One region of the Metabacillus sp. KH_069 genome, then DNA from elsewhere that is predicted to be linked to it. Evidence: riboswitches for the same ligand, from Rfam matches in the RefSeq annotation. Region 1 holds a riboswitch; each other region holds the start of a gene.

The links. A riboswitch is a leader RNA that binds a small molecule or an ion and turns the genes downstream of it on or off. The one in region 1 is predicted to bind S-adenosylmethionine.
Region 2: another riboswitch for S-adenosylmethionine. It lies ahead of metK (methionine adenosyltransferase); the one in region 1 lies ahead of AC3ISE_RS04930 (bifunctional homocysteine S-methyltransferase/methylenetetrahydrofolate reductase).
Region 3: another riboswitch for S-adenosylmethionine. It lies ahead of mmuP (S-methylmethionine permease); the one in region 1 lies ahead of AC3ISE_RS04930 (bifunctional homocysteine S-methyltransferase/methylenetetrahydrofolate reductase).
Region 4: another riboswitch for S-adenosylmethionine. It lies ahead of AC3ISE_RS09345 (YezD family protein); the one in region 1 lies ahead of AC3ISE_RS04930 (bifunctional homocysteine S-methyltransferase/methylenetetrahydrofolate reductase).

What each region holds. Positions count from the first base shown of each region.
Region 1 is NZ_CM174460.1:987,158-991,766, forward strand. Features, by position in the region: gene AC3ISE_RS04930 (bifunctional homocysteine S-methyltransferase/methylenetetrahydrofolate reductase) at 1-1,646, opposite strand, end outside; SAM riboswitch class I at 1,725-1,856, opposite strand; gene AC3ISE_RS04935 (YajQ family cyclic di-GMP-binding protein) at 2,040-2,531, opposite strand; gene AC3ISE_RS04940 (CvfB family protein) at 2,854-3,708, shown strand; gene AC3ISE_RS04945 (BMP family lipoprotein) at 4,118-4,609, shown strand, end outside.
Region 2 is NZ_CM174460.1:3,486,373-3,490,981, forward strand. Features, by position in the region: gene asnB (asparagine synthase (glutamine-hydrolyzing)) at 1-762, opposite strand, end outside; gene metK (methionine adenosyltransferase) at 994-2,196, opposite strand; SAM riboswitch class I at 2,387-2,520, opposite strand; gene pckA (phosphoenolpyruvate carboxykinase (ATP)) at 2,833-4,422, shown strand; gene AC3ISE_RS17560 (dicarboxylate/amino acid:cation symporter) at 4,591-4,609, shown strand, end outside.
Region 3 is NZ_CM174460.1:4,371,897-4,376,505, forward strand. Features, by position in the region: gene AC3ISE_RS21905 (MFS transporter) at 1-169, shown strand, start outside; gene mmuM (homocysteine S-methyltransferase) at 589-1,548, opposite strand; gene mmuP (S-methylmethionine permease) at 1,523-2,926, opposite strand; SAM riboswitch class I at 3,007-3,111, opposite strand; gene AC3ISE_RS21920 (response regulator transcription factor) at 3,252-3,941, shown strand; gene AC3ISE_RS21925 (sensor histidine kinase) at 3,938-4,609, shown strand, end outside.
Region 4 is NZ_CM174460.1:1,889,684-1,894,292, forward strand. Features, by position in the region: gene AC3ISE_RS09330 (dihydroorotate dehydrogenase) at 1-273, shown strand, start outside; gene pyrF (orotidine-5'-phosphate decarboxylase) at 242-961, shown strand; gene pyrE (orotate phosphoribosyltransferase) at 958-1,590, shown strand; SAM riboswitch class I at 2,408-2,513, shown strand; gene AC3ISE_RS09345 (YezD family protein) at 2,620-2,763, shown strand; gene AC3ISE_RS09350 (phosphoadenylyl-sulfate reductase) at 2,871-3,572, shown strand; gene cysP (sulfate permease) at 3,627-4,609, shown strand, end outside.

The DNA of each region.
Region 1 (4,609 bases):
TCCCGGATACTGTCAGAAAGAGTAATGCCAGGAATTTCGTTATGAATAAACTCTGCGTTGCGGCTGCTTGTGAGCGGCATAATGCCGATATAGATTGGCACGGTTAAATGCTTTGTTTCTTCATATACATCAATCAGCTGTTTTTCTGAGTAAATGGGCTGTGAGATGAAATAATCTGCCCCGCAGGCAATTTTTTTCTCAAGCCTTTTTACCGCTTTATCAAGATATTTGACATTAGGGTTAAACGCGGCAGCTACTGAGAAATTGGTTTTTTCTCCAAGCGGTTTACCTGAATAAGAAAGGCCGTCGTTAAATTGCTTGATTAAGCTGATCAAATCAAATGATGAAAGATCATAAACCGATGTTGCTCCCGGAAAATCCCCGATTTTTGATGGATCGCCTGTGATTGCTAAGACATCTGTAAGTCCAAGTGTATGAAGACCCATCAAATGAGATTGAAGGCCAATTAAATTGCGGTCGCGGCATGTAATATGAATTAAAGACCTGAGCCCAAGTGTTTGCTGAACGATGGACCCAACAGCAACATTGCTAATCCGCGGTGACGCAAGCGAGTTATCTGCAAGAGTTAAGGCATCGATTCCAGCAGCCTGCAGAGCTTTTGCTCCTTTTAAAAATTTGTCTATTCCAAGTTTTTTAGGAGGATCAAGTTCTACAATCAGAGAACGTTTCTCGCTCACTATTTCCTGCAGGGGAGGGTACTTTCTTTCCGCTGCTGACGTGACAGAAATCTCTTCTTTTCTGATTTTCACTTTCTTCTCTGTAACTGGAGCCAGGCCTTTAAGCGCTGCTGCCATTGCTTCAATGTGCAATGGCGTTGTGCCGCAGCACCCGCCGATCAGTCTTGCTCCCTGATTTCTGAAGGCAAGAGCACTTTCTGCAAAATATTTTTCTCCTGAGCCATACACAAGTCTGCCTTCTTCAAGAGTAGGCAAGCTGCTGTTTGGATAAACAGATAAGTACGCTTTATCAGGCAGCGGAATTTCTTCAAGTGAAGAAAGCATATGGTAAGGTCCCAGTCTGCAATTCAGCCCGACAACATCCGCACCAAGTGCTTCAAGCTGAGAAAGGCCTTCATGCAGAGGTGTTCCGTCCTGCAGCACCCCGATTTCGTGCAGGGAGATGTTTGTAATAATCGGGATATTCGTTTCTTTTCTCGCTATCTCTAATACTGTTTTTATTTCCTCGAGATCATAATAGGTTTCAAGCAGAAGGCCGTCGACCTCTTCACTGAGCAAAAGGTAAAGCTGTTCCCTGAAATTTCTTTTAATGTCTTCAAGAGAATAGGCGTTTTTTTTGAAAGCACGGATGCCTCCAATTGTGCCGAGAACATAAGTGTCATTGCCGGCTGCTGCTTTTTTGGCAATCTGCACAGCAGTACGGTTGATCGCTCTCACTTCATCTTCTAATCCGTATCTTGAAAGCTTAATATAATTGGCGCCGTACGTATTTGTCTGAATAACATCCGCACCGGCTGCAATATAAGCCTTATGGACATTTAAGATTTCATCAGGCTTTGATAAATTCAATTCTTCGAAACATCGGTCCACTCCGTGAGAATAAAGCAGTGTTCCCATTGCTCCGTCGCCAATCAGGATCTTGTTCTGTAAATCGTTTAAAAGTGTCAAACTCCAAACCTCCTTCATGCAAGTAAAGAAAACAAAAAAAGCCTTCCAAGAAGAAGACTTTTGAACGTTCAGGACTTCTTCTTATCGTTCGATGGATGCATCGCTGGAATTAGCACCTTGGAATGAAAGCTCTGCTGAATACAGATGGTTTCATTATGCCAGGTTGCTGAAGCTTCAAAGGGCCAGTCCCTCAGCTTCTCTAGATAAGAATGGTGAAATATGAAATTAGCAAAAAGATATTATATCTAATTTACATGTTTTTTCGGATAGATTCAATACAAAAGTAAAAGTTTTCTGAATAGACGGGGAATTTATTGAGGATAGATCAAAAGGAAAACCTGCCGAACAGCTAAACAAACACCCGGCTGAGAAGAGCCCGGGTGTTCGTTCACTTTATCTGAAATTAAGAAACTGGACGTCAATCGGCAAGTCTGCACCGCGAACGGCTGCAATTACCTGCTGAAGGTCGTCCTTATTTTTGCCGGTTACGCGGACCTGATCATCCTGAACCTGTGTTTTTACTTTTAAACCAGAATTTTTAATAATGGCATTAATCTTTTTCGCATTATCCTTATCAATACCCTGAATCAGCTTAGCACGCTGGCGAATCGTACCGCCGGATGCGCCTTCAATCTTGCCGTAATCAATATTCCTGGTCGCCACATTGCGCTTAATCAGTTTGGAAACAAAAACATCCTTTAACTGATCCATTTTAAACTCATCATCTGAGACTAGAACAATCTCTTCTTTTTCAAGAGAAATGCTGCTTTTGCTCCCTTTAAAATCATAGCGCGTGCCGATTTCCTTCATTGTCATCGTAATCGCATTCGTCACCTCAGGCATATCCACTTTCGACACAATATCAAACGAACTATCCTTCGCCATAAGAATCCCTCCAAGAACTTTGTATTATTCTTAGATTATAGTAGAATGGACTTGGGATAACAACACATGAAGTGCGGAATCGCCTGTTTAGCTCCGACAGACAGATAAGGCTCCGCCAGGAAAGGCGCTTTTTGCTTTTCCTGGCGGAGCCGTTCTGGCCGAGGAGTTAGGCGATGGAGCCGGACAAACCGAAGTGCGGAGCCGTTCTGACCGAGGGGTTGGGAGCTGGAGCCGGATAAGACAAAATCCAAAGTCTGCCCACCTAATCAGTTTAACAATAACAGCAAATGCAACCTGCAAAAGAAAGGAACGAAAATCACTGATGAATCCAGGAACGTTTATGACGCTTTCAATAGATGAAAAATTAGATTATGGATACTATTTGACAGACGGAGAAAGCCGTGTGCTGCTTCACAAAACCGAAATCACGGAGCCAATCGAAGGCAAAGAAGAGATTGAGGTTTATATTATTGTCGATCATGAGGATCGTCTTGCTGCAACAATGAAAAAACCGAAAATTACTGAGGATCATTATGACTGGGTTGAGGTTGTAAGTGTAAGAGAAGATATGGGAGCATTTGTTGACATCGGCTTATCCAAGGATGCGCTGGTGGCAAATGATATTCTTCCCGCATTTATTGAGGTCTGGCCTGAAGAGGGGGACATGCTTTATTGTTCTTTGAAGGTAACGAAAAATGGCAGGTTTTTCACGAAGCTTGCAACGGAAGATGTCATGCAGGAGAATATTGTCTCAGCGGAAGGTGCTGCCAACAACCAAACCGTGACAGGCAGAGTGTACAGAATGATTATTGCCGGCTCATACATAATCACCGAAGAAGGCTACAAAGGATTCATTCACTCTTCGCAGCGTAAAAGAGAGCCTCGTCTAGGGGAACTTGTAACAGGACGCGTAATTGATGTTAAAGAAGATGGAACAATCAACGTATCCCTTCTTCCAAGAAAGCATGAAGCATTGGATGCAGACGCTCAGCAGCTTTATGATTACATGGAATCAAGAGGCGGAGCGATGCCATTCTTCGATAAAAGCGATCCTGAAGATATTAAAGAACGCTTTAACATGAGCAAAGGCGCGTTCAAGCGTGCAATCGGATCATTAATGAAAGCCGGGAAAGTTTATCAGGAAGACGGCTGGACATATTTCAAAAAGGAACAGTAAGCGAGTTGATCGCTTGCTGTTTTTTTTGCTCTTTGTAAACATTGTTGCTATTAGACGAAATGTTAAAAACCCTTAGTGGATGGCAGCGGATAAACTTGACTCCTGCGGGAAATAGAGCCCCATGCTCCCCGCGGAAAGCAAGTTCCTCTCGCTGCAAGGAGCGGGCAACATTTATAATGAATAACAACAATCTATACGAAAACAGCTTTTTTTTTGGACAATTACAAGTTTGGTAGATGAAAACTCAGGTGGCGGCGGATAAAATCAAAAATTGGCTGATAGTATTCTGAGGTTCTGTCATCCCATAAAAATATTGCACACAAAACCCTTCCAATAATAAATAATAAAGATTTTCGAAAATCAGTCGATATGACATGAGGAGATACTTTTAAAGGGAGAGAAACCATCAATGAAAAGAAATCATAGAGCGATCGTGCTTTCGTTTTGCCTCATGATGCTGCTTTCAGGCTGCGGAAAATCCGAATCTGTTAGTAAGTCAGAAGATAAGATAAAGGTGGGCATTATGTTGTCTGATGTCGGACTTGGCGATCAGTCATTTAGTGATTCAGCATTTGCAGGACTAATGAAATCACGTGATGAGCTTGGAATTTTATTCGATTACAGAGAAATTAAAGATACCGGGACCTATGAAAAGGGATTAACTGAATTAGTTAAAGAAGGCAATGACTTAGTTATCGGACTTGGTTTTATGGTTCAGGAGGATCTTGAGAAAACAGCAAAAAAATATCCTGAACAGAAATTCATCTTAATTGATGCTGTTTCAGAGATGGATAACATCACGTCGATTACGTTTAAAGAGAAAGAGGGCAGCTTCTTAGCAGGAGCTGCTGCTGCCATGACATCGAAATCCAATACAGTCGGATTCATTGGCGGAGCAGAT
Region 2 (4,609 bases), 1.9 Mb from region 1:
CATATGCATTTTCACAGAATCGACTAACACAGTTTGAATGGCATCAATCATTCTGCTCCCATCACTAGCAGGGACCGGCTTCATCTTTGGTTCCCAATACTTCTCCAAAACCATTCGATCGCCAGCCTCTTTTGTCACACAATATCCTGGCGGTACTTTGTGAACCTCTTTCTGGATGGTATCAGGATCAGGGACATATTGAAAAGAAAGATAATGCTGTAAAGATACATCATTAACATGAGAGGTCTTTTTGTATTCCTTCAAGCATTTCATTTCAGAAGCAAAAAGGACAGTGGATCCATCTTCTATGTAGTATAGCGGCTTTATCCCAAAATGATCTCTTGCAGCAAAAAGGTGCTGCTCCTGCGCATCCCAGATCAGAAAGGAAAACATCCCCCTCAAATAGCGAAGAACATCCTTGCCATATAGATGATACAGCGCAACGATCACTTCTGTATCTGTTTCTGTTTTTAACCTTTCTCCTTTTCGGAATAGGAGTTCTCTAAGTTCCACATAATTATAAATTTCCCCGTTAAAAACAATCTGATAGCGGTCATCGTCTCCATATGGCATAGGCTGATGCCCGCCATCTACATCAATAATGCTAAGCCGCCTAAAAGCAAGGATGGCATGCTCATCCTCAAATATTCCGCTGTCGTCAGGTCCTCTATGCACAATTTGCCTGCTTGCTGCCTCTATATACTCCCGGTACCTTTTTGTATGTACTTTTTCAAAATCAATAACTCCTGCAAAACCGCACATGTTTTTCCCTCCATAAATACTGATTGCTTATTAAACGACAGATATTGGGATAATGTTGCAGGTTTTTACAAAATAATACAAAATAAAGTCTAAGGATGAGATTATGTATTTGAAGAGCAATGGTACAATCACTTCAATTACCTCAGCCAATCTCCTACTAATCAGAACCAACTATTACGCATAAAAAAAAGGATGAAACCCGCCGCAAAGCTGGTTTCATCCTTCATTTAATTATCGGTTTAACGCTTGCTCTTTAAGAGCTTCTGCTTTATCCGTTCTTTCCCATGGAAGGTCAAGATCGTTACGGCCAAAGTGTCCGTAAGCAGCTGTTTGTTTGTAAATTGGACGGCGAAGATTCAGCATGTTGATGATTCCTGCTGGACGAAGATCAAAGTTAGCACGAACAACGTCAACTAACACATCTTCCTTCACTTTGCCTGTTTCGAATGTATCGATTGCGATTGATACTGGCTGTGCCACACCAATTGCATAAGCAAGCTGAACTTCACATTTATCAGCAAGGCCTGCTGCTACAATGTTCTTAGCTACATAGCGTGCTGCATAAGCTGCAGAACGGTCAACTTTTGTTGGATCTTTACCGGAGAATGCGCCGCCGCCGTGACGAGCATAGCCTCCGTAAGTATCAACGATGATTTTACGGCCTGTTAAGCCTGCATCGCCCTGTGGTCCGCCGATAACGAAACGGCCAGTCGGGTTGATGAAGTATTTCGTATCTTCATCAATTAATTCTTTTGGAACAACCGGGTTAATAACATGCTCTTTTACGTTGCGCTGAATTTGCTCTAATGAAATTTCAGGGTGGTGCTGAGTTGAAATAACAATTGTATCAATGCGAACTGGCTTGTCATTTTCATCATACTCAACTGTTACTTGAGTTTTACCATCCGGACGAAGGTACGGGAGAATTTCTTCTTTGCGTACTTCCGTTAAACGGCGTGAAAGTTTGTGAGCAAGCGAGATCGGAAGCGGCATTAATTCTTTCGTTTCGTTATTGGCAAAACCGAACATTAGTCCTTGGTCACCTGCACCAATCGCTTCAATCTGCTCATCTGTCATTTTTCCTTCACGTGCTTCAAGCGCCTGGTCAACACCCATCGCGATGTCTGCTGACTGCTCATCAATTGAAGTAAGGACTGCACATGTTTCTGCATCAAAACCATATTTTGCACGAGTGTAGCCAATTTCTTTAACCGTTTCGCGAACGATTTTTGGAATGTCTACATAAGTAGAAGTTGTAATTTCACCAGCAACCAGAACAAGACCTGTTGTAACAGATGTTTCACAAGCTACACGGGCATTTGCATCTTTTTCTAGGATTGCATCTAAAATCGAGTCAGAAATCTGGTCACAAATTTTATCAGGATGACCTTCAGTTACAGACTCTGAAGTAAACAGACGACGTTGTTTAGTCATTAAAGTTTTCCTCCTCAAAAGGTTAGATGATACGGAACTCATTCCCTTTCATATTTTGACCATTCGGCAAAATATTTCAGTTGGCATGTTTTAGGAGAATCCACGAGTACATTCAGGCAAAATATATTTATTCGAAATAAAAAATCCTTTCCCGCGAGGAAAGGTTATTTACTAAAATCGTAGCCTTTCGCTCTTATCGATCAAGGGCTTTCGCCTTGCATCAGGTTAGCACCTTTGCTCGCAAAAATTCATGAATGAATTTTAAAAATAAAGCAGGTTGCTGGGTTTCATTGGGCCTGTCCCTCCACCAGCTCGGGATAAGAGAATCCGTTCAAGGACATATAATATCGTATATTTCCTCCAGGTGTCAACAAAAAATGACAAGGTTTTCGGATAAGATTTTTCTGTTCCCTTTTGGTATGTTTCCACAAAATGCCGAAATAAAAACACTTCCTATTATATATGTATCATTTTCATCGAAAACGTTCTTTAAGCAGTTCCATTTCATCAATTTGTACGTAGAATAAGTTAAATAGTATAGACTATTTATTTTAATGTGTTATACTAATTAAGAAGAGTCACTTTAAGATATAGTTAAAAATAATAATAGAAATATAGGTAAAGGATGGGTATGGGATGAATTCAATCGAAATTACAAATGAGCTTGATGTATTACTTAAAGGGGAAAATGCATTTCATAACTTATCAGTTCCTGTTCTTGTTGAAAAAGTCTTAGAACGGGGTGAAGGAACATTAACTTCGACGGGAGCTGTCCGTGCAACAACGGGTACTTACACAGGACGTTCACCTAAAGATAAATTTATTGTAAATGAAAATTCAACAAATGACAAAATTGAGTGGGGAGCTGTTAATCAGCCTTTCTCAGAAACGGCATTTGAAAAGTTGTACTTAAAAGTTCTTTCATACTTAAAAGACCGCAATGAGCTCTTTGTTTTCAAAGGCTTTGCCGGCGCTGACGCAAAATACCGCCTGCCGATCCAGGTTGTAAATGAATTCGCATGGCACAACCTGTTTGCTCAGCAATTATTTATCCAGCCAGAGAGCGTGGATGAGCTGATTCAGCATGACAATCCGTTCACAATCGTTTCTGCTCCAAACTTTAAAGCAGATCCTGCTGTGGATGGAACAAATTCTGAAACATTTATCATCATTTCATTTGAGAAAAGAACCATTCTTATCGGCGGTACTGAATATGCTGGAGAGATGAAAAAATCCATTTTCTCTGTCATGAACTACCTGCTTCCTGAAAGCGGTATCCTGCCAATGCACTGCTCTGCAAATGTTGGCCAGGAAGGCGATGTTGCCCTTTTCTTCGGTCTGTCAGGAACAGGAAAAACCACCCTTTCTGCTGATCCAAAACGCAAATTAATCGGTGATGATGAGCACGGCTGGTCAAATGCAGGTGTTTTTAATATCGAAGGAGGCTGTTATGCCAAGTGCATCAACCTCTCACGTGAAAAAGAGCCTCAAATCTTTGATGCGATAAGATTCGGGTCAGTGCTTGAAAATGTAGTCCTTGACGATGATACAAGAATTGCTGACTATGATGATACTTTCTTTACTGAAAATACAAGAGCGGCTTACCCGCTTGAAGCAATGGATAACATTGTGAAGCCTAGTATTGCCGGCCACCCTCATACAATTGTTTTTTTAACGGCTGATGCATTTGGCGTTCTGCCTCCTATCAGCAAGTTAACAAAAGAACAGGCTATGTACCATTTTTTAAGCGGATACACAAGCAAGCTTGCTGGAACTGAACGCGGCATTACATCACCTCAGGCAACATTCTCAACATGCTTTGGATCGCCTTTCCTCCCTCTTCCTGCTACTGTTTATGCAGAGATGCTCGGCCGGAAGATTGATGAGCATCAGGCTAATGTTTTCTTAGTAAACACAGGCTGGACTGGCGGAGAATACGGAACTGGACAGCGCATGAAACTGAAATATACCCGCGCCATGGTTCAATCCGCTCTTGAAGGTGAATTAGACAATGTGGAAACTGTCACAGATGAACACTTCGGACTACAAATTCCAATTCATGTGCCAGGTGTACCTGATGAAGTGCTTCAGCCGGTTAAAACTTGGAACAGCGTGGATGCTTATAATGAAAAAGCAAAAGAGCTTGCAGGCAAATTCAAACAAAACTTCAAGAAGTTCAATAATGTTTCAGCTGAGATCGAGACCCTTGGCGGACCAGCTGTATAACCCTTTCAAAAGCTATGCCATACACTCTGGCATGGCTTTTTCATTTTCTTTTCCATATATTAATAAAATAAAAATGAACATTTTTTATACCAAACCCTTCATACCTGTGCTAAAGTAATTCTATAACACATGTACACATGTATCTTTCAGGAGGACAACATCATGAAATTGAAGCTCGGACTTTTAC
Region 3 (4,609 bases), 1.0 Mb from region 1:
AGGATTTGGACCATATCTGCTTGGTTTTGTCATTCCGGTGACAGGCTACAGCACGCTGTATGTGATTTTGGGCTTTGTAGTTCTAGCCAGTTCTCTTCTTTATTACTTCCTGCACGGGAAGAGTGAAAGGACTGCGTGGGCAAAAGTTAATGCTTCTGCATCAGCATGAGAGCAGTGAGAAAAAGAGACTGGGACGTAACGATCATCTCCTGAATGAAAGCCGAACATTGAATAGTGCGAAAACCATTAAAAGAAAGAGCTATTTTCGCCATAAATTGTTGTTTTTCAAGATAAATAATGTCCGTTCCTTTCCGCTCCAGGAACTTGCTTTCCGCGGGGAGCATGGGAGCCTCCTCGGCGTTGCCTGTGGGGTCTCCCATTTTGCTCTATATCCCGCAGGAGTCAAGTTCCTTCCGCTGCAATCCACTTAAGGTTTCTAACATTTAGTACTTCAGCAACAATATTTATGAAAAGAGCCAAAGAAAAAAATCCGAACTAAAACGAAATTCAAGTTGGAATTTCACATAATAGTTCGGATTTTTCTTTGGCTGAAAACCATTTGTCCCAGCCTCTTCTCTGTTCTATTTATTAAACTTCAGATTGACCAGCCCGCCATTTTTTTGAAATCTTCTCAATATGGCGAGGTGCTGTCCGGCAGCATCCCCCAATTAAGCGGGCCCCTGATTTGTACCATTCTTCTGACTGTTGATCCAGTTCAAGGCAAGATTTTTGCCCATGCCATGTTTTAGTTTCCGGATTATACGCTTCTCCAGAATTAGGGTATACAATAACCGGTTTTTTTGTCTGGCTGCTGATCACTTTTATGGCTTCATTCACCAATTCCAGTGGTGCACAGTTGATGCCAATTGCAGCAATTTGTCCGTTGCACCCGAAGGTATTTGCACACACCTCGAGGAGGGTGCCATCACTAATCGCTTTCTCATTTTTCAAGGAAAAGGACAGCCATGCATATGTATTGGGAAATTCCTTCAATAAAGAACTTAATACGTTTGCTTCCTGAAGGGAAGGAATTGTTTCAAATGCCAGTAAATCAGCACCTGCTTCAATCAAAGCTGATATTCTTGGACGATGAAATTCTTCTAATGTTGCATCCGTAACACCATAGTTGCCTGTATACTCCGAACCATCTGCAAGATAGGCGCCATAAGGACCAATTGATGCCGCAACCAATGGTTTTGGTCTAACAGCTCCCATTTCTTCCTTCCAAAAATCATCTCTTGCTTTTTTGGCAAGCAGCACCGTTTTCTTCATTAATTGCAAGGCTTCTATTTCTTCGATTCCCCGCTTCAAGAACCCATCAATTGTTGCCTGGTAGCTTGCCGTTATTGCACAATCCGCTCCCGCACGGAAATAGTCTGAATGAACCTGATAAATCAATTCCGGGTTTTCAAGCAATATTCGGGCTGACCAAAGGGGATCGTCCAAATCACAGCCATGCTGCTCAAGCTCTGTAGCAAGTGCTCCATCAAGAATCATAATGGAATGGTCATGTAAAATAGCGTCAATTGGATTGATTTTCTGCTGCATATCCTTCTCCTCTTTCCTTTACATACTGAGTTAAATAATAGCTTCCATAACAAATCAAAATAAATGGAATGCCGCAATAAAGTGCAATTCGCTGTGCAGGGTCAAATGCGATTCCAACTAATGATGCGAGACACAGCACAAAAGATGCGATCGGCACCAGGGGATAGAAAGGCGTCCGGTAAACCAGATCCTTTACTGAATGACCTTCTTTGATATATTGTCTGCGAAAGAAAAACTGTGACGCACTAATACTCATCCAGACGACAACCACAGCTAAACCTGAAATGGAGACAAGGATGATATACACTGTATCTGGCGCAATGATGCTTGAGAATAAAGCCAAAGTACCGCCCAGCATGCTGAATATCACAGCATATATAGGTACACCTTGTTTTGTCACTCTAGCAAAAATAGGTGATATGGTTTTCTTATTTGAAAGAGACCAGAGCATTCTGGAAGCAGCATATAGACCTGAGTTTGCTGCAGACAAAATTGCCGTTAAGATAACGAAATTCATGATATCTGCTGCAAATGGAAGACCAATTCGTTCAAGAACAGCAACAAAGGGGCTCTTTAAAACCCCTGAATCCGATGCAGGCAGCAGCGCCGATAATACAACAATCGTTCCTACAAAAAAGAGGATCAATCTCCATAATGTTGTTCGAATCGCGATGGGTATTGTTTTTTCAGGCTCTGCCGTTTCTCCGGCTGCGACCCCTATTAATTCTGTTCCCGAATAAGCAAAGTTCACAGCAAGCATCGTCATGATCACGGCAAATGCACCATTCGGAAATAACCCTTCACTTGTAAGATTCGTAAAGAATGGAGCAGAACTCGAGTCCGTCAGCGGAATAAAGCCAACAATTGCGGCTCCTCCTAAAAGAATAAAAATCACTATGGCAACGACTTTAATCGATGCAAACCAAAACTCAGACTCCGCAAAAAACTTAACCGTCACAGCATTTAATAAAAAGATCATCAAGGCAAATACCGCGCTCCAAATCCAGACGTTAATGGACGGAAACCACCTTTGCATCAGCAGCCCAGCTGCCGTGAATTCTGAACCTAACGCAACCGTCCAAGTAAGCCAATACAGCCAGGCTACTGTGTACCCTGTTCCTGGACCAATATATTTAGCGGCATAGCTGTGAAATGCACCAGTCTCCGGCATATGTACTGATAATTCCCCTAAACAAAGCATAACGAGATAAACGACCAGCGCCCCAACTAAATACGACAGGATGGTGCCAAACGGTCCAGCCTGCTGAATCGTATAACCTGTACTTAAAAATAAACCTGTTCCAATGACACCTCCAAGCGATAACATGACTAAATGACGAGATTGCATTTTCCTCTGAAATTGCTGCTGACCTTCCATTTCTACTCTCCTTTTTTTCAAATCCAAAAAAATGAAAAACGCACTCTTTAAAAAGAGTGCGCTGCTGACAAATAAAGGTATGCTTATCTATCAGGTTCATTCACCCGCTGGAATTAGCACAGTGTCATCATAGACCTGCTGCTGAGGTTTCAAAGGGCCAGTCCCTCCACCTCTCTGGATAAGAAATTATTTTTTTATTACAATAGCAATCTATTGAAACAATGTCAAGATTAGTATGAATATTCCGTGCAATGTGATCTATAGCACACAAATCTGTTTTACTATACAATAATTGTAAAAGAAACCTTATAGTGTGGTGACATTTTTGTTCAAACTCCTTTTAATTGAAGATGATTTAACCCTGTTTAATGAAATGAAAGAAAGATTAAATCAATGGTCATATGATGTTTATGGAATCACTGATTTTAATAAAGTGATGCAGGAATTTTCAGAAGTTAAACCTGATTTGGTCATCATTGATATTCAGCTGCCGAAGTTTGACGGTTTTCATTGGTGCCGAATGATCCGTGCCCATTCAAATGTGCCGATCATCTTTCTGTCCTCGCGGGATCATCCGACTGATATGGTCATGTCCATGCAGCTTGGGGCCGATGATTTTGTCCAAAAGCCTTTCCACTTTGATGTGCTGATCGCGAAAATTCAGGCCATTCTCCGTCGTGTTTATAACTACAATACTGAACAAGTAAGTCTGAAAACATGGTGCAATGCTGCGGTTGATTATGAACGAAATACGGTTACGAATGAAGCAGGCTCCGTTGAACTGACAAAGAATGAAATGTTCATCCTCAAACTGTTAATTGAACAAAAAAACAAAATTGTCAGCAGAGACAAACTCATGAACAGCCTGTGGGATGATAAACGCTTCATAAGCGACAATACGTTAACAGTAAATGTCAACCGCCTGCGAAAGCGGCTCGAGGAGATTGAATTAGGCCGTTTTATTGAGACAAAAGTAGGACAGGGCTATCTTGCGTCAGAAGAGGAAATGCTATGATCCGCTGTTTCTTAAAAGAGCGCCGCAGCTGGATTTTCTTTTTCATTTTTATTCATGTCCTGATTCTCTTTGTCTCTTTCATCGATTCAGCCATTCCATTTGAGCCTGTTTTGTATATTGTCTTCCTTTCCATGATCTCATTCTTTGTTTTCTTAACGGTTCGGTACAATAAAGAAACCGCTTTTTATAAAAGCCTGGAGGATCGGGAAAACAACCTTGATTTATCAAGCATTCCAGTACCGGAAAGTCCATTTGAACAGTTGGTCGAAAAAACGCTCATCGAACAGGCAGAGATGCTGAAAAAAGATGCTATGCACAGCAGAATTTCGCTTGAACAAGAAAAAGATGAACTGTTATCGTGGATTCATGAAGTGAAGACCCCGCTAACTGCCATGCATTTAATGATCGAACGCATGGAAGACGATGCAATGAAAACGCAATTGACGTATGAATGGCTGCGGATTCACCTTCTGCTTGATCAGCAGCTGCATCAAAAACGGATTCCGTTTATAGAAAACGATTTGTATATTGAAACAGTCGACTTGGAAACGGTGGTTTTTAATGAGATTAAGACGCTGCAGTCATGGTGTATTCAAAAAGGGATTGGATTTGACATTCAGCTTGATCAAAAGGAAGTCCTTAGTGATGCGAAATGGCTGGCATTTATT
Region 4 (4,609 bases), 900 kb from region 1:
GCGATCAGAATGGTGTATGAAGTAAGCCAGGCTGTTTCCATACCGATTATCGGCATGGGAGGCGTGCAGACAGCTGAAGATGTCCTTGAATTTATGTATGCAGGTGCAAGTGCAGTCGCTGTCGGAACAGCAAACTTCGTCAATCCGTTTGTATGTCCAGAAATCATCGAACAATTGCCTCAGACATTAAAAGAATATGGATTTGAACATATTTCAGAATGCATCGGAAGGAGCTGGAAAAATGAACGGGAGACCGCTAATTATCGCGCTTGATTTTCCGGACGGAAAAGAAGTGGACGGATTTTTAAAAAAGCTGCCTGATCAAAAGCTTTATGTAAAAGTGGGAATGGAGCTGTTTTATCAGGAAGGCCCCGCGATAATCCATCAGCTTAAATCAGACGGACATGACATTTTTCTTGATTTGAAGCTCCATGATATTCCGCAGACCGTCAAACAGGCTATGAAAGGACTTGCAAAGCTTGAAGTGGATCTTGTCAATGTTCATGCTGCAGGCGGAAGCGCGATGATGCAGGCTGCGATAGAAGGTCTGGAATCAGGAACGCGGGCAGGGGCAAAAAGACCTGACTGTATTGCTGTAACTCAATTAACAAGCACATCAGAGTCCATGCTTAAACATGAACTGCTTATCGAAAAAGGGCTGAACGAAACCGTCCTGCACTATGCCAAATTGGCAGATGAGAGCGGACTCGATGGGATTGTCTGTTCTTCGCTTGAAGTACCTGATATCTATCAGCATTTGGACCGTTCTTTCAAAACCATTACGCCTGGAATCCGCATGGCGGAAGACTCAATGAATGATCAAGTGAGAGTGGCGACTCCTTATAAGGCGAGAGAGCTTGGATCAACTGCCATTGTTGTCGGCAGAAGCATCACAAAAGCGGATGATCCGCTGAAAGCATACTTACAAATGAAAAACGCATGGGAGGGTCTGCCTGTATGAAACATCAAATTGCTGAGCAGCTGTTAAAAATTGAAGCCGTCTTTTTAAGTCCAAATGAGCCATTTACATGGTCAAGCGGCCTCAAATCTCCAATTTATTGCGACAATCGTTTAACGTTATCCTATCCTGAAGTCAGAAAAGACATTGCAGAGGGATTAACTAAGCTAATCAGGGAAGAGTATCCCCAGGCTGAAATGATTGCAGGAACCGCAACAGCCGGTATTCCTCATGCTGCATGGGTTAGTGATCTTCTTAATCTGCCTATGTGCTATGTGAGAAGCAAGCCGAAGGGCCATGGAAAAGGCAATCAAATCGAAGGGAAAGTGCACGAAGGTCAAAAAGTCGTAGTCGTTGAGGATTTAATCTCAACAGGAGGAAGCGTTATTACGGCTGTTCAGGCTCTGCGAGAGGCAGGATGTGAAGTAATTGGAGTGGTCTCCATCTTCACATATGAATTGCAAAAAGGCGCAGAAATGCTTGCAGAAGCAGGCATTCATACTGTATCTCTTACCGATTATTCTTCATTGATTGATGTAGCTTTGAATAAAGGATCCATTGAAAAAGAAGATCTGGAAAAGCTGAAAAAATGGCGTGAAAACCCGGCAAATGAAGCATGGATGACTGTTTAAATAGGCAAAAAGAGGCTGGGACAAAAGGTTTTCAGGCAAAGAATAATCCGAACTATTATGTGAAATTCCAACTTGAATTTCGTTTTAGTTCGGATTTTTTTCTATTGTTGCTGCAGTACTAAATGTTAGAAACCTTAGGAGGATAGCAGCGGAAGGAACTTGACTCCTGCGGGATATAGAGCAAAATGGGAGACCCCACAGGCAACACCGAGAGGCTCTCATGCTCCCCGCGGAAAGCAAGTTCCTCTCGCTGCAAGGAACGGACTATATTTAACATTAGAAACAACAATTTATGCGAAAATAGCCCTTTCTTTTAATAATTTTCGCACTATTCAATGTTCGGCTTTAGTTTCAGGAGATAATCGTTACGTCCCAGTCTCTTTTTTATATCCAAATCAAAATCGAAACTAGAATCGAAACAAGGCTTAGAAGCAGATAACCAGTTCGGAACATTTTTATCTGCCATGCTTTTTTATCAAACCTTTTGCAAAACGAGAAGCTCGCATGGCCGAGCCAGCCAAATATCCAAAAAAGTCCGGATTGTTCACTTTTGATTTTTTGGAAAATAAGATGATCATCAAGAGATACAATGGCATAAGCTAATGAAAATCCGCCTATAACGAAAGCGAATAGGGTCATAATGAATGGAATGAGAATTTGTTTCACCTCTACGATAGTAATTTTTTGACCATAAACTTTATTCACGATTCTCAATTTTAGAACTAAATTTCGCTGAAAAATAAAAAAAATTAATTCCGATCGAAAAACTAGGGTTGACACGGCGGCTAATTGTGATAAAATTTAGAAAAATATAATAAACTTATCCAGAGAGGCGAAGGGATCTGGCCCTGTGAAGCCCGGCAACCTGCGTTTGGCAAGGTGCTAAATCCAGCAAAATGTAAACCCATTTTGAAAGATAAGGTACATTACCTGAACAGTCTTTCAAGTTGGAAGGCTTTTTTACATTCTCAGATTGCGGTGCATTTCTCAGAAAAAAAGAGCGGATAAGAAATGAAATGGGGGACTGCAGTGGGAAAGGAAGAACAGCTTGAACTCGTCTTCGAAAGATTAAGGGAAATGCTGAAAACGATGAATTATGGTTCTGTCACATTGATTGTTCAGGACGGCAAAGTGATTCAGCTTGAGAAGAACGAAAAAGTAAGAATAAAATAATGTGCTGACTAGATAAACTGGAGGCATTTTAACATTGAACGGGTTCCGTCATTCTGTTAAAGTGTCTTTTTTTAACGGGACCTGGCTGATAGAGGGGAAGAATTCACATGCTTACGTATGAAAACTGGCAGGAGCCAGCGGCTGAGTTTGAAGTTGATGACACTTATAAAGGCGCATTAAACGTTTTAAAGTGGAGCTACAGTCATTACGGCAAAGAGATTGTTTATGCCTGCAGCTTTGGAATAGAAGGGATTGTGCTTGTTGATTTAATTTCGAAAGTAGAGCCGGATGCAACTATTGTTTTTCTGGATACGGACGTTCATTTTAAAGAAACATATGAAACAATCGACCGGGTGCGGGAAAAATATCCGAAGCTGAATATCGTGATGAAGAAGCCGGAACTCACATTAGAGGAACAGGCAGCGGAACATGGAGATAAACTTTGGGAAACCAACCCGAATAAATGCTGCCAAATCAGAAAGCTTCAGCCTCTGAACGAGACGTTATCTGAATCTGAAGCATGGATCTCGGGACTGCGCAGAGAGCAGTCAGAAACAAGGAAACATGTTCAATTTATTAACCGGGATGATAAATTTCAGTCGGTGAAAATTTGTCCGCTGATTCACTGGACATGGAAAGATGTATGGCGGTACGTGCACAAAAATGATTTGCCTTATAACCCTCTGCATGACAGGGGCTACCCGAGCATTGGCTGCTCTCACTGCACCGCACCTGCGTTTAATGCCGATGATTTGCGTTCCGGAAGATGGAGCGGACAGGGTAAAACAGAATGCGGATTACATGGATAAGGAGCAGGTCCCGTGCTTGAAATAGCGGCTCTTGCGATCAGTCTCTTTTTTGCAATGAATATAGGGGCAAGCGGTGCTGCTGCCTCGATGGGTGTTGCTTATGGGTCAGGTGCAGTCCCAAAAGCAAGGCATGCCCTTTTCATTTGTGCAGCCGGGGTCTTTGCCGGAGCGGTGCTCGGAGGCGGAGAAGTTGTTAAGACAATCAGCGGAGGCATCATACCTCAGGAAATTATTAATGTAAAAATCGTGCTGATTATCATTCTATCTGCGACAAGCTCCCTGTTTTTTGCAAATTTGCTCGGCATTCCGCTTTCTACCAGTGAAGTTACGGTTGGGGCGGTAGTAGGAGTCGGGATTGCGTATCAAGTGCTGTTTGTTAATTCGCTGCTGGTCATTATGATGTTTTGGGTGATCGTTCCTGTTGCTGCTTTCGGTTTAGCCTGGATATTCGGCAAAGGGCTCTATAGGCTGCAAAATAAGGGATTTTTGCATGATCGTCCGTGGCTTACCGGCATTTTGATTCTTGCAGGATTTCTTGAAGCCTTCTCTGCGGGGATGAATAATGTCGCGAATGCAGTTGGTCCTCTAGTTGGAGCAGGTTTGATCTCCGTTTCAAAAGGAACCTGGATCGGAGGGGCATTTGTAGCAATCGGAGCCATTTTCCTCGGAAAAAAAGTACTGGAGACCAACGGCAAGAAGATTACCAGATATTCAAAGCCTGAAGGGATATTAATCTCAGGAACTGGTGCCGGTCTCGTCATTATCAGTTCCATTTTCGGATTGCCGGTTCCGCTCACACAGGTCACTTCATCAGCGATTATCGGTCTTGGAATGGCGAAAAACGGAAGCGAAATTCTTCATAACCACATCGTGAAGAAAATTGTCCGCATATGGATTGTTTCACCTCTGTTTTCACTGGCCATTTCTTATTTCTTAGTTAAATTATTTTTAGAAAGTGATCTTTACTCAATCACCGTTCTTGTCAGTGTCATGCTTGCAACCTTAGGAGCCCTCAGTTTGATGAAGGCCATCAAAGA